4 regions of the Rhizobium sp. SU303 genome follow, and region 2 is predicted to be linked to each of the others. Evidence: riboswitches for the same ligand, from Rfam matches in the RefSeq annotation. Region 2 holds a riboswitch; each other region holds the start of a gene.

Region 1 (2,197 bases), on a different replicon from region 2:
AACTGCGCCGCATCATTCGCGTCGGCGATCGAGCCGGGGCGCAGGCCATCGCCGAGCGAGAAGGAGACGTCATAGGCGCGGCAGATGTCGCAGATCTCCTCGAAATGCTCGTAGAGGAAGCTTTCGCGGTGATGATGGAGACACCACTTCGCCATGATCGAACCGCCGCGCGAGACAATGCCGGTGACGCGGTTGACGGTGAGCGGGATGTAGTGAAGCCGCACGCCGGCATGGATGGTGAAATAGTCGACGCCCTGTTCGGCCTGTTCGATCAGCGTGTCGCGATACACCTCCCAGGTCAGGTTCTCGGCAATGCCCTCGACCTTCTCCAGCGCCTGATAGAGCGGCACGGTACCGATCGGCACCGGCGAATTGCGGATGATCCATTCGCGGATGTTGTGGATGTTACGGCCGGTGGAGAGATCCATGACGGTATCGGCGCCCCAGCGGGCCGCCCAGACCATCTTCTCAACCTCCTCCGCCATCGATGAGGTGACGGCCGAGTTGCCGATATTGGCGTTGATCTTCACCAGAAAATTGCGGCCGATGATCATCGGTTCGGCTTCCGGATGGTTGATGTTGGCGGGGATGATCGCCCGACCCACCGCCACTTCCTGCCGGACGAATTCCGCCGTCACATGGTCCGGAATATGGGCGCCGAAACTTTCGCCGTCGCGGACTATGGCGTCCGCCTGCGCCTTGCGGCCGAGGTTTTCGCGGATGGCTATGAATTCCATCTCGGGCGTGATGATGCCGGCGCGCGCATAAGAGAGCTGGGTGACTGCACTGCCATCCTTTGCGCGCAGCGGCTGGCGTAGCGCGGGGAATTCGGGCGTCAGCCTTTCGCCGCTGGCAAAGCCGTTGTCTTCGGGACGGACATGGCGGCCCTTATAGGCCTCGACGTCGCCGCGGGCGAGAACCCAGTCACGTCGCAGTGAGGGCAGCCCCTGTTCGATACGGATCTCGGTGCCCTCGATCGTATAGGGGCCGGACGAGTCGTAGACGACAACGGGCGGCTCGCCCGATGTCGGATGCAGGCTGATTTCGCGCATCGGCACGCAAATATCGGGATGGATGTCCCCCCGACTGTAGATCTTCCTGGATGCCGGCAAGGGGCCGGTGGTGACGGTTGGGGTGATATTCTTTGCGGCGATGTTCATGGTTTGAGGCTCCAAGTTTGAGTTTGGAGACCCAGTCCTCAGCCGGAATGATGAAAAGACGCCGGCACGGATTCCACGCGTGAATCCGAAACCTCTCGAGCGCTTGCACCGTCCCTACGCCAGTATGAACTGGATCAGGTTCAACGGGTCACTGCGCGCGATAGCAGTATCTCAGCCCCTTGCCGGGACCCCCCTGGTGAATGCGAAAAAGGGTAGAGGCTTGCCGAGGGAGCTGTCAAGCGACAACTGCAATGGCTTGGGGATGCAGGTGACACTCAGGCTATCGGTGGGTGGTCGCCGCGATCAAACGAATGGAATACCGGCAGCAAGATTTTACTTTCCTACCATCTTTCGATGCCGTGATGGTTCACACCTGTTGAAGCCTATGTACCCGAGCCGTCCTTTGCTGGCGTCGAATTCATGTCGTCCATGATATCCTCGGTCGGCTCGCCGATCTGATTTGCAAGCGTTCGACTGAGACGGCGCTTCCATCCCGACATATGGAAACCTGATAGATGTTGATTTCAAAGGAGGCACGCGAAGCTGCTCGTCTTCAGTCCAAGCCCTGTACTCGATTACGGCGATCAATGTCGATTGCAGCAAGACGTCATTCTACTAGCGGGCGCCAATGATGATCGCAGGGAAAGGTTGACCCCCGGAGGCAAGGGTCGTCCACTCCTTCACCACGTTAGACCTGTACTCCATCGCACAAACTGCTAGAAAGAGCGCCCGCGGAAATCGGAGAAATCCACCGCTGCCGGACGCGGTCGGCAGCGGTGGAACTAGAAACCTTTTGTTTTCCGGCCGCCAGAAGGAAGCTTAAAGACATGAACATGGCCTCGAAGATTGCGAAATCCCCTGCTGTCCCATCCATCGGCGCCCTGCTTGCAGAGGCTCGCCAGGCTCGCGGCTATTCTTTGGACGACCTCGCAGAAACCACCGGTCTGACCGTGGCCGAGGTGACAGAACTTGAGAACGACGCGGATTTTGACGCCTCAAGGATACGAAGGACCGCGGCCGCACTAGGAGTTTTAGGC
Region 2 (2,197 bases):
AGCCGTCCTCCTTGCGGACAGTGCCGCCGGTTGCGTCAATCGCCCTTAACATATGAGCGCGCCGACCGAAAGAAAGGCGCGCATCGATCTTTCCGGGAGACACTAGCCTTCCCGAGAAGTTTCAGCCTTTAGTTTTCGGTCTCCAGAAGCCGCGCGCCCGGCCCTTCCTTGCCGAGCCGGTCGCAGGGATTGCGCAGCGGACAGCTTTCGATCGACAGGCAGCCGCAGCCGATGCAGCCGGTCAGACGGTCGCGCAGCAGGCTAAGCCGCCTGATTCGCGCGTCGAGATCATCCTTCCACAGCGCCGACAGCGTCTGCCAGTCGGCCACGGTCGGCGTGCGTCCCTGCGGCAGGGACTCGAACGCCGCCTGGATTTCCGAAAGTGGAATGCCGACACGCTGCGCCACCTTGATGATGCCGAGCCGGCGAAGCACATCGCGCCCATAGCGCCGCTGATTGCCTCGAGAGCGGATGCTCGAGATCAGCCCCTTGGTTTCGTAAAAATGCAGCGCCGAGACGGCCAGGCCGCTGCGCTCCGCCACTTCGCCGACCGTCAGGAGCTTGCCGAGCGGCGCTGCCGGAATTGTATCCATGCCTCTTGACCTCAAGATTAGTTGAGGTTTTATAACCCTTGCTCCTGCAATCGTAAAGTCCGCTAAGGATGCTCTATCACTTTGAATCTGCGCATATCCTTTTCCGAAAATCGATTCCGATTTTCGGGGTTATGCACTAGCCGCCTGAGGGAGGAAGCTCCGGTTCCGTTCCCGGCAGGTACGGAACCATTGGGAACACCCGGGCAGATCCTCCGCCCGGGTGTTTTCCGTCACATCCGGTTCATTCCGACCGCACGGACGGGTTCGCAATTTTGCTGTTGCGGGGAGAAAACCCCGGTGATAGTTTCCGCGCAAATAACAGGGGAGCTCCGTATTGCCGGGGCTGAGATGTGAGGCGCAAGCCTCTGGACCCTTCAAAGCTGATCTGGGTAATGCCAGCGGAGCGAGGTTCAGATGTTCTCAGGCGCACAAGTGTCACTCTATCCGATGTCCGACAATTTCGTCGGCATCATTCTCGATGCCGTCACGGCGCTCGATCCCTATCGCAACCGGCTGCGCATCGAGACCGATGACATCTCCACACTGCTGGTCGGCCCGCCTGACATTCTCTTCGCCGCCATGCACGACCTTTTCGTCGCTGCCGCGAAGACCGGCGAGCATTGCGTGCTGTCCGCTGCCATTTCACGCGGCTGCCCCGGCGAGCCCGACGACGCCATCTGCGGCGTCAGCCCCTCCCTCGGCCAGGCGGAGCCGCTTGCCGAGCGTATAACAGCCGCACTTGCCGCCGTTGAAACCACCGCCGAGACCAGACAACCGACCGCCGCGCAATTCTCGCTCTACGTCATGGGAGCCGGCACCCATATGGACGAGATCTACGGCTGCATCGACTTCCTGAAGCGCTCCGGCACCTTCGACCGCGCCAAAAATTTCTGCACCAGGCTCTCTGGCGATGCCGGCGCGGTGTTCGCCACCATTCGTGAGGCCTTCTTTCGCTTCGGCGAACCCGAAGGGCATGTGACCCTCGACATCACGGTGTCGGCCAACAGCCCGACGAAAGCTTGAAATCGAACGCTGATGATACCGTCAAAACCATCGGAATCGCGCCTTGCCGCGCTCCGCGCCGCTCTCTACCGGGGCATACCCGCCTTGCTTGCCGGCTGCGCCTTTTTGGCGGCATGGGAACTCTATGTCGATCTCTCCGGCATCAAACCATCCATCCTGCCGGCGCCTTCGCGCATCGTCATGCAGGGCTGGCTGAACCGCGAGGGACTGATTGCCAATACCTGGCCCACGCTCGGCGCGACACTCGGAGGTTTCGCCCTGTCGCTGGCCTTCGCCTTTGCCGCCTCGATCCTCATGGATTTCGTGCCCTTCATGCGCCGGGCATTGCTGCCGATCTTCATCGCCAGCCAGACCCTGCCGCTGGTGGCGATCGCGCCCCTCGTCGTCCTTTGGTTCGGCTTCGGCCTGTTGCCGAAGATCCTGCTGGTGGCGCTCGTCACCTTCTTCCCGCTGCTCGTCGCCTTGCTGCAGGGCTATGAATCGACCGACCGCGACATCGCCGAATTGCTGAATTCGATGAAGGCGAGCCGTTGGCGCATTTTTTGTCTGGCACGGCTTCCCTCCTCGCTGCCTTATTTCTT
Region 3 (2,197 bases), on a different replicon from region 2:
GAGCAAAGGAGCCGCAGCAAGGAAGCGGTGGCGATTGCGAACGATCCCCAGGTTATCCACACTGCAAACGAGATGAGCCTCGATGACGAAATCAGGGTGCTCAGGGATCAGCTGGCCAGAAAGCTAACGTTGCAAAACGCGCAGTTGAGAAAAATGCTAGAGCGGTTTGAACGGTGAGCGTGGCGTGCTGTCTGCCCTTTTAAGCTTGTTGTACGTGAACAATCTCAGATTTGAATAGGGTGTCGCCGGTTCGAGTCCTTTCAAGGCGAGCATCCTTGACTTTCGCAATGGCGGCCGAAAAGATTGCTGAATGACGGCTTAGCGCGCCGCTGATTACGGTTGCCATCAGTTGGATCGACGCCACGGGCCCAAGCAGATTTGAATGCACGCACGGAAGTCACCTAGCTCTTCTTGACGGCAACGTTATCAAGGACCGCGCACAGGGTCTTCCCCAGCTTCTGCGCATCGTCATTTGCCTCCGCAAAGGAGGCGGTGCCGCGAGCGTCGGCACGGAAGCCATGCCTCCGCCCGCGACTACACTCCAAAAAGCAGGGCGCGCCACACGCGGGCGGTTTTAAAACGCAGCATGGATGACATTCCTTGCGTGTTTCGCGCCCTCACCGAAAGTCACCCTTCGCGAGTGTATCCGCAGGGTCGTACAAGCACTATCAATTGTCCACGCGCAGGGTCTGGTTCATGGCCGCATTGGTGCAGAAAACATCCTTACTGATGCCGGCGAGGATCCGGATTTCTTGCGGGTTTCGAATGGAGTCTCTGGCTGAATGCCCATCAACCGGAGTCGATGAACGCGCCTTGGGCGACGGCGCTCATGATCTGCAGAGCGGGGCGTATTCGTTCGATGGTGACTGGCGGGCACTGGGCCACATGGTTGATCGCCCGACCCACCGCCACTTCCCGCCGGGCGAATTCCGCCGTCACATGATCCGGAATATGCGCGCCGAAGCTCTCGCCGTCGCGGACTACGGCATCCGCCTGCGCCTTGCGGCCGGGGTTTTCGCGGATGGCGATGAACTCCATTTCCGGCGTGATGATACCGGCGCGCGCATAGGCAAACTGGGTGCCGGCCTCGCCATCCTTTGCGCGTAGCGGCCGGCGTAGCGTGGGAACTTCGGGCGTCAGCCTTTCGCCGCTGGCAAAGCCGTTGTCTTCGGGACGGACATGGCGGTCCTGATAGGCCTCGACGTCGCCGCGGGCGAGAACCCAGTCGCGTCGCAGTGAGGGCAGCCCCTGTTCGATACGGATCTCGGCGCCCTCGAGCGTATAGGGGCTGGAGGAGTCGTAGACCACAACGGGCGGCTCGCCTGATGTCGGATGTAGGCTGATTTCGCGCATCGGCACGCAAATGTCGGGATGGACGCCGCCCCGAATGTAGATCTTCCTGGATGCCGGCAAGGGGCCGGTGGTGTGGGTTGGGGTGGCTGCGATATTCATGGTTTGAGGTTCCAACTTTCGATTGGAGACCCAGTCCTCAGCCGGAATGATGAAAAGACGCCGGCACGGATTCCACGCGTGAATCCACTGCTTCGAGCGCTTGCACCGTCCCTACGCCAGTATGAACTGGATCAGGTTCAACGGGTCACTGCGCGCGATAGCAGTACCTCAGCCCCTTGATGGGACCCCCTGGTGAATGCAAAAAGCGTAGAGGTTTGCCGAGGGAACTGTCAAGCGACAATCTGCGATGGCTTGGGGTCAGGTTACACACAGGCTATCGTGCGTGGTCGCCGCGATCAAACGAATCGACAAGTCAATCGCCCGACCGGCACGCTTGTGCAAGCCGGACGCCTTTGTCCCATGCCGTGGCTTTCTATTTTATCCCGCGCAGTGCAGCAAGTGTACCGAGATACCGAAGCGCTATTGAGAAAGCAGGCGCGGAACTGGAAAGTCTAGGACCTTGTCCGTGTAACTTTCGACCAAGGCGCTAAACGGAGTGCCGTCTTGAAGTTTCAGTATGGCACGATGTTCGAGCAGGAACGGCGGCAGGCTAAGGGAACTTGTTTTATGCGTTATTAAGCCGTCCATGTCCCAGCCTTCGGATAGAGGGGACCAGAGCAACTTGGCAGACAGGTTTGTGCGAGTGAAATTGAGAGCCTGAACGGCTCTGCCAAACGCGATATCGCTGGTATTCAACGCCCGATTCATTTCTGCAGTTAATTTTGCAGGTACATACCAGTTGTCG
Region 4 (2,197 bases), on a different replicon from region 2:
GAGGAGGGCGCCGGTCCCATCCAGCGCCTGTTTCAAGGCGCGGCCGGTCTCGATCATCCTGATGGTGCCGGCATGTTTGTCGCGCAGCTGCACCATGGTCGCGCCGCCGGCAATGGCAAGGCGCGCGGTCTCGACCATGCCGATCTCCGCGCAGAGATCGGCGTCGAGGACGAGATAGAGCGAAAGGTCGAAAGCCTTCATACCACCGATATCCTTGCCCTGGCGTCAAGCGTTTCGGCGTCGAGCGCGGCCAGCGCATCGAGGAAGCGCCAGGAGAAGGAGCCGGGGCCGGCCGCTCCAAGGGCGGCTTCCTCACCGGCGATGGCGAAGGTTGCAAGTGCAGCGACCGTCGCACCAAAGATGTCCTCAGGCGCTGTCGCGGCAAAGGCGCCGACGAGGCAGGTGAGCGAGCAGCCGAGTGCTGTGACCTGAGGCATCAAGGCCGATCCGCCTTCGATGCGCACGGCCTGCTCGCCGTCGGTGACGAAATCGACGGCGCCGGTGACGGCCACGACCGCCCGCTGTCGCTCAGCCAGCCATCGCGCCGAACCTTCCGCCTGCTCGACCGGATCACGGCTGTCGACGCCCTGGCCGCGGCTCTCTCCGCCAGCAAGCGCGATGATCTCGGAAGCGTTGCCGCGGATGATGGTCGGGCGCAGGGCGAGCAGTTCGGCAACCGCATTGCGGCGGAAGGTCGTGGCATAATGGGCGACCGGATCGAGCACCCAGGGTTTGCCGGCGGATGTCGCCGCCTTCGCCGCCGCCTGCATGCCGTCAATCCATTGCGTCGACAGCGTGCCGATATTGATTGTCAGCGCGCTGGCGATCCCGGCGAATTCGCCGGCTTCTTCGGCGGCATGCACCATGGCGGGCGAGGCGCCCGCGGCAAGCAGGACATTCGCGGCGATATTCATGGCGACGTAATTGGTGATGCACTGAACGAGCGGCGGCTTCTCGCGCATCGCCTTCAGCATCGCTCCTGGTGTGGTCCTGGTCTGCATGTGGCCCCTTTCAGGCGGGGGCGGGCACGGGGCGGTTGGTGCGGGCGGTGCCGCGGCCCCGAGCGACTCCCTCCGCCGGCATTATCCGGTTCAGGTTCGAAGGGTGCTTCTCAGCCCGTCTGTCGACGAACGCCCCTGTCTCTCATCGCGCTCTTTTTCGCAGAGAACGGGACTGATGTCATCCTGAAAATGACAATTCCACGACTGACAGCGCCGTGCGTTTTTTTACGAAAGGCGATCAGCCGACGATCTTTGCCAGCAGCCGTCCGACATCCTCGTTGGCGACATTGTTATGGGCATCCGACGCCGCTGTCTTGATGATGTACTTGTCCGCCAGGAAGGTGTTGACCTTGCCGGCCTGCGGCGTGAACACGGCATCCGTATCGTCCTCGACAGCCTGTCCCGCCTTCAGGTGCTGCGGACCGTTCGCCCCCATCGCCCCGAACTCGTCGTTGGCATCGCCGATGCTCTTGGCGATATCGCGCGACAGGCGCGACGCCAGCGCATAGGCAAGCGTGCAGGCGAGATCGTTGTGGGTGTGGGTGATGCAGATCGGGCCTGTCGGTTTGCCAACGACATCGGGAAAGGCGCCGGCAAGGCCCGGCTTGATCTCCTTGGCGAAGCCATTGTGCGAGAAGGCCCCCTGCAGCAGGGTGAGCGAGAAGAATTCCAGCTTCGGGACCGGGGTGAGCCCGTTGGCTGATGCCGCGACCAGCCGGGCGCCGAAGCTGTGGCCGACGAGATGCAGGCGGATCGGCTGTTGCAGCACGAGCTTCGACAGCACGCTTTTCGTCAACGCCTCGCCGACGATGCCGGCGCGCTTCTTCATTTCGTAATAGGTCAGCTGGTTCAAAAACCGCGCCACCGCCGCTCTCGGGCCGGAGATCAGGCCCGAGACGACGTCGCCGAGCCCTTGAGCCTTGCCGACGGAGCTTTCGAGGTTAAATGTCGGCGCCGCGATGAGAGCTTCCATCAGCATTTTGGCGCTGGTGGCATCGTCCGTGGCGAGCGCAATCGGCGCTGAATCCGCTTTGAGTTCGGAATCCGTTCCCGGAGAACCGAGTGCTTCGTTGCCGTTCTTGACGAGGAAAAACGACGTCGTTTCATCGAGCGTCTTCGCTGCCGCCCGCGCCTTTTCGGCCGTTGCGGCGCCATCCGGCCCGAAGAGATCTTCGAAATCCTTCAGCACGTTTTTG

What was found. Region 2 has a riboswitch for thiamine pyrophosphate ahead of RlegSU303_RS21100 (YkoF family thiamine/hydroxymethylpyrimidine-binding protein). Riboswitches for the same ligand answer to the same signal wherever they lie in the genome.
Region 1: another riboswitch for thiamine pyrophosphate. It lies ahead of thiC (phosphomethylpyrimidine synthase ThiC); the one in region 2 lies ahead of RlegSU303_RS21100 (YkoF family thiamine/hydroxymethylpyrimidine-binding protein).
Region 3: another riboswitch for thiamine pyrophosphate. It lies ahead of RlegSU303_RS26710 (hypothetical protein); the one in region 2 lies ahead of RlegSU303_RS21100 (YkoF family thiamine/hydroxymethylpyrimidine-binding protein).
Region 4: another riboswitch for thiamine pyrophosphate. It lies ahead of thiM (hydroxyethylthiazole kinase); the one in region 2 lies ahead of RlegSU303_RS21100 (YkoF family thiamine/hydroxymethylpyrimidine-binding protein).

What each region holds. Positions count from the first base shown of each region.
Region 1 covers NZ_CP088096.1:410,624-412,820, forward strand. The annotation lists gene thiC (phosphomethylpyrimidine synthase ThiC) at 1-1,160, opposite strand, end outside; TPP riboswitch at 1,254-1,365, opposite strand; gene RlegSU303_RS26505 (helix-turn-helix domain-containing protein) at 1,988-2,197, shown strand, end outside.
Region 2 covers NZ_CP088095.1:4,280,258-4,282,454, forward strand. The annotation lists gene soxR (redox-sensitive transcriptional activator SoxR) at 129-593, opposite strand; TPP riboswitch at 904-1,017, shown strand; gene RlegSU303_RS21100 (YkoF family thiamine/hydroxymethylpyrimidine-binding protein) at 1,008-1,616, shown strand; gene RlegSU303_RS21105 (ABC transporter permease) at 1,629-2,197, shown strand, end outside.
Region 3 covers NZ_CP088096.1:451,592-453,788, forward strand. The annotation lists gene RlegSU303_RS26705 (hypothetical protein) at 1-177, shown strand, start outside; partial or broken gene RlegSU303_RS26710 (hypothetical protein) at 892-1,452, opposite strand; TPP riboswitch at 1,543-1,653, opposite strand; gene RlegSU303_RS26715 (hypothetical protein) at 1,873-2,197, opposite strand, start outside.
Region 4 covers NZ_CP088097.1:334,722-336,918, forward strand. The annotation lists gene thiE (thiamine phosphate synthase) at 1-201, opposite strand, end outside; gene thiM (hydroxyethylthiazole kinase) at 198-1,001, opposite strand; TPP riboswitch at 1,052-1,148, opposite strand; gene RlegSU303_RS30530 (hypothetical protein) at 1,240-2,197, opposite strand, start outside.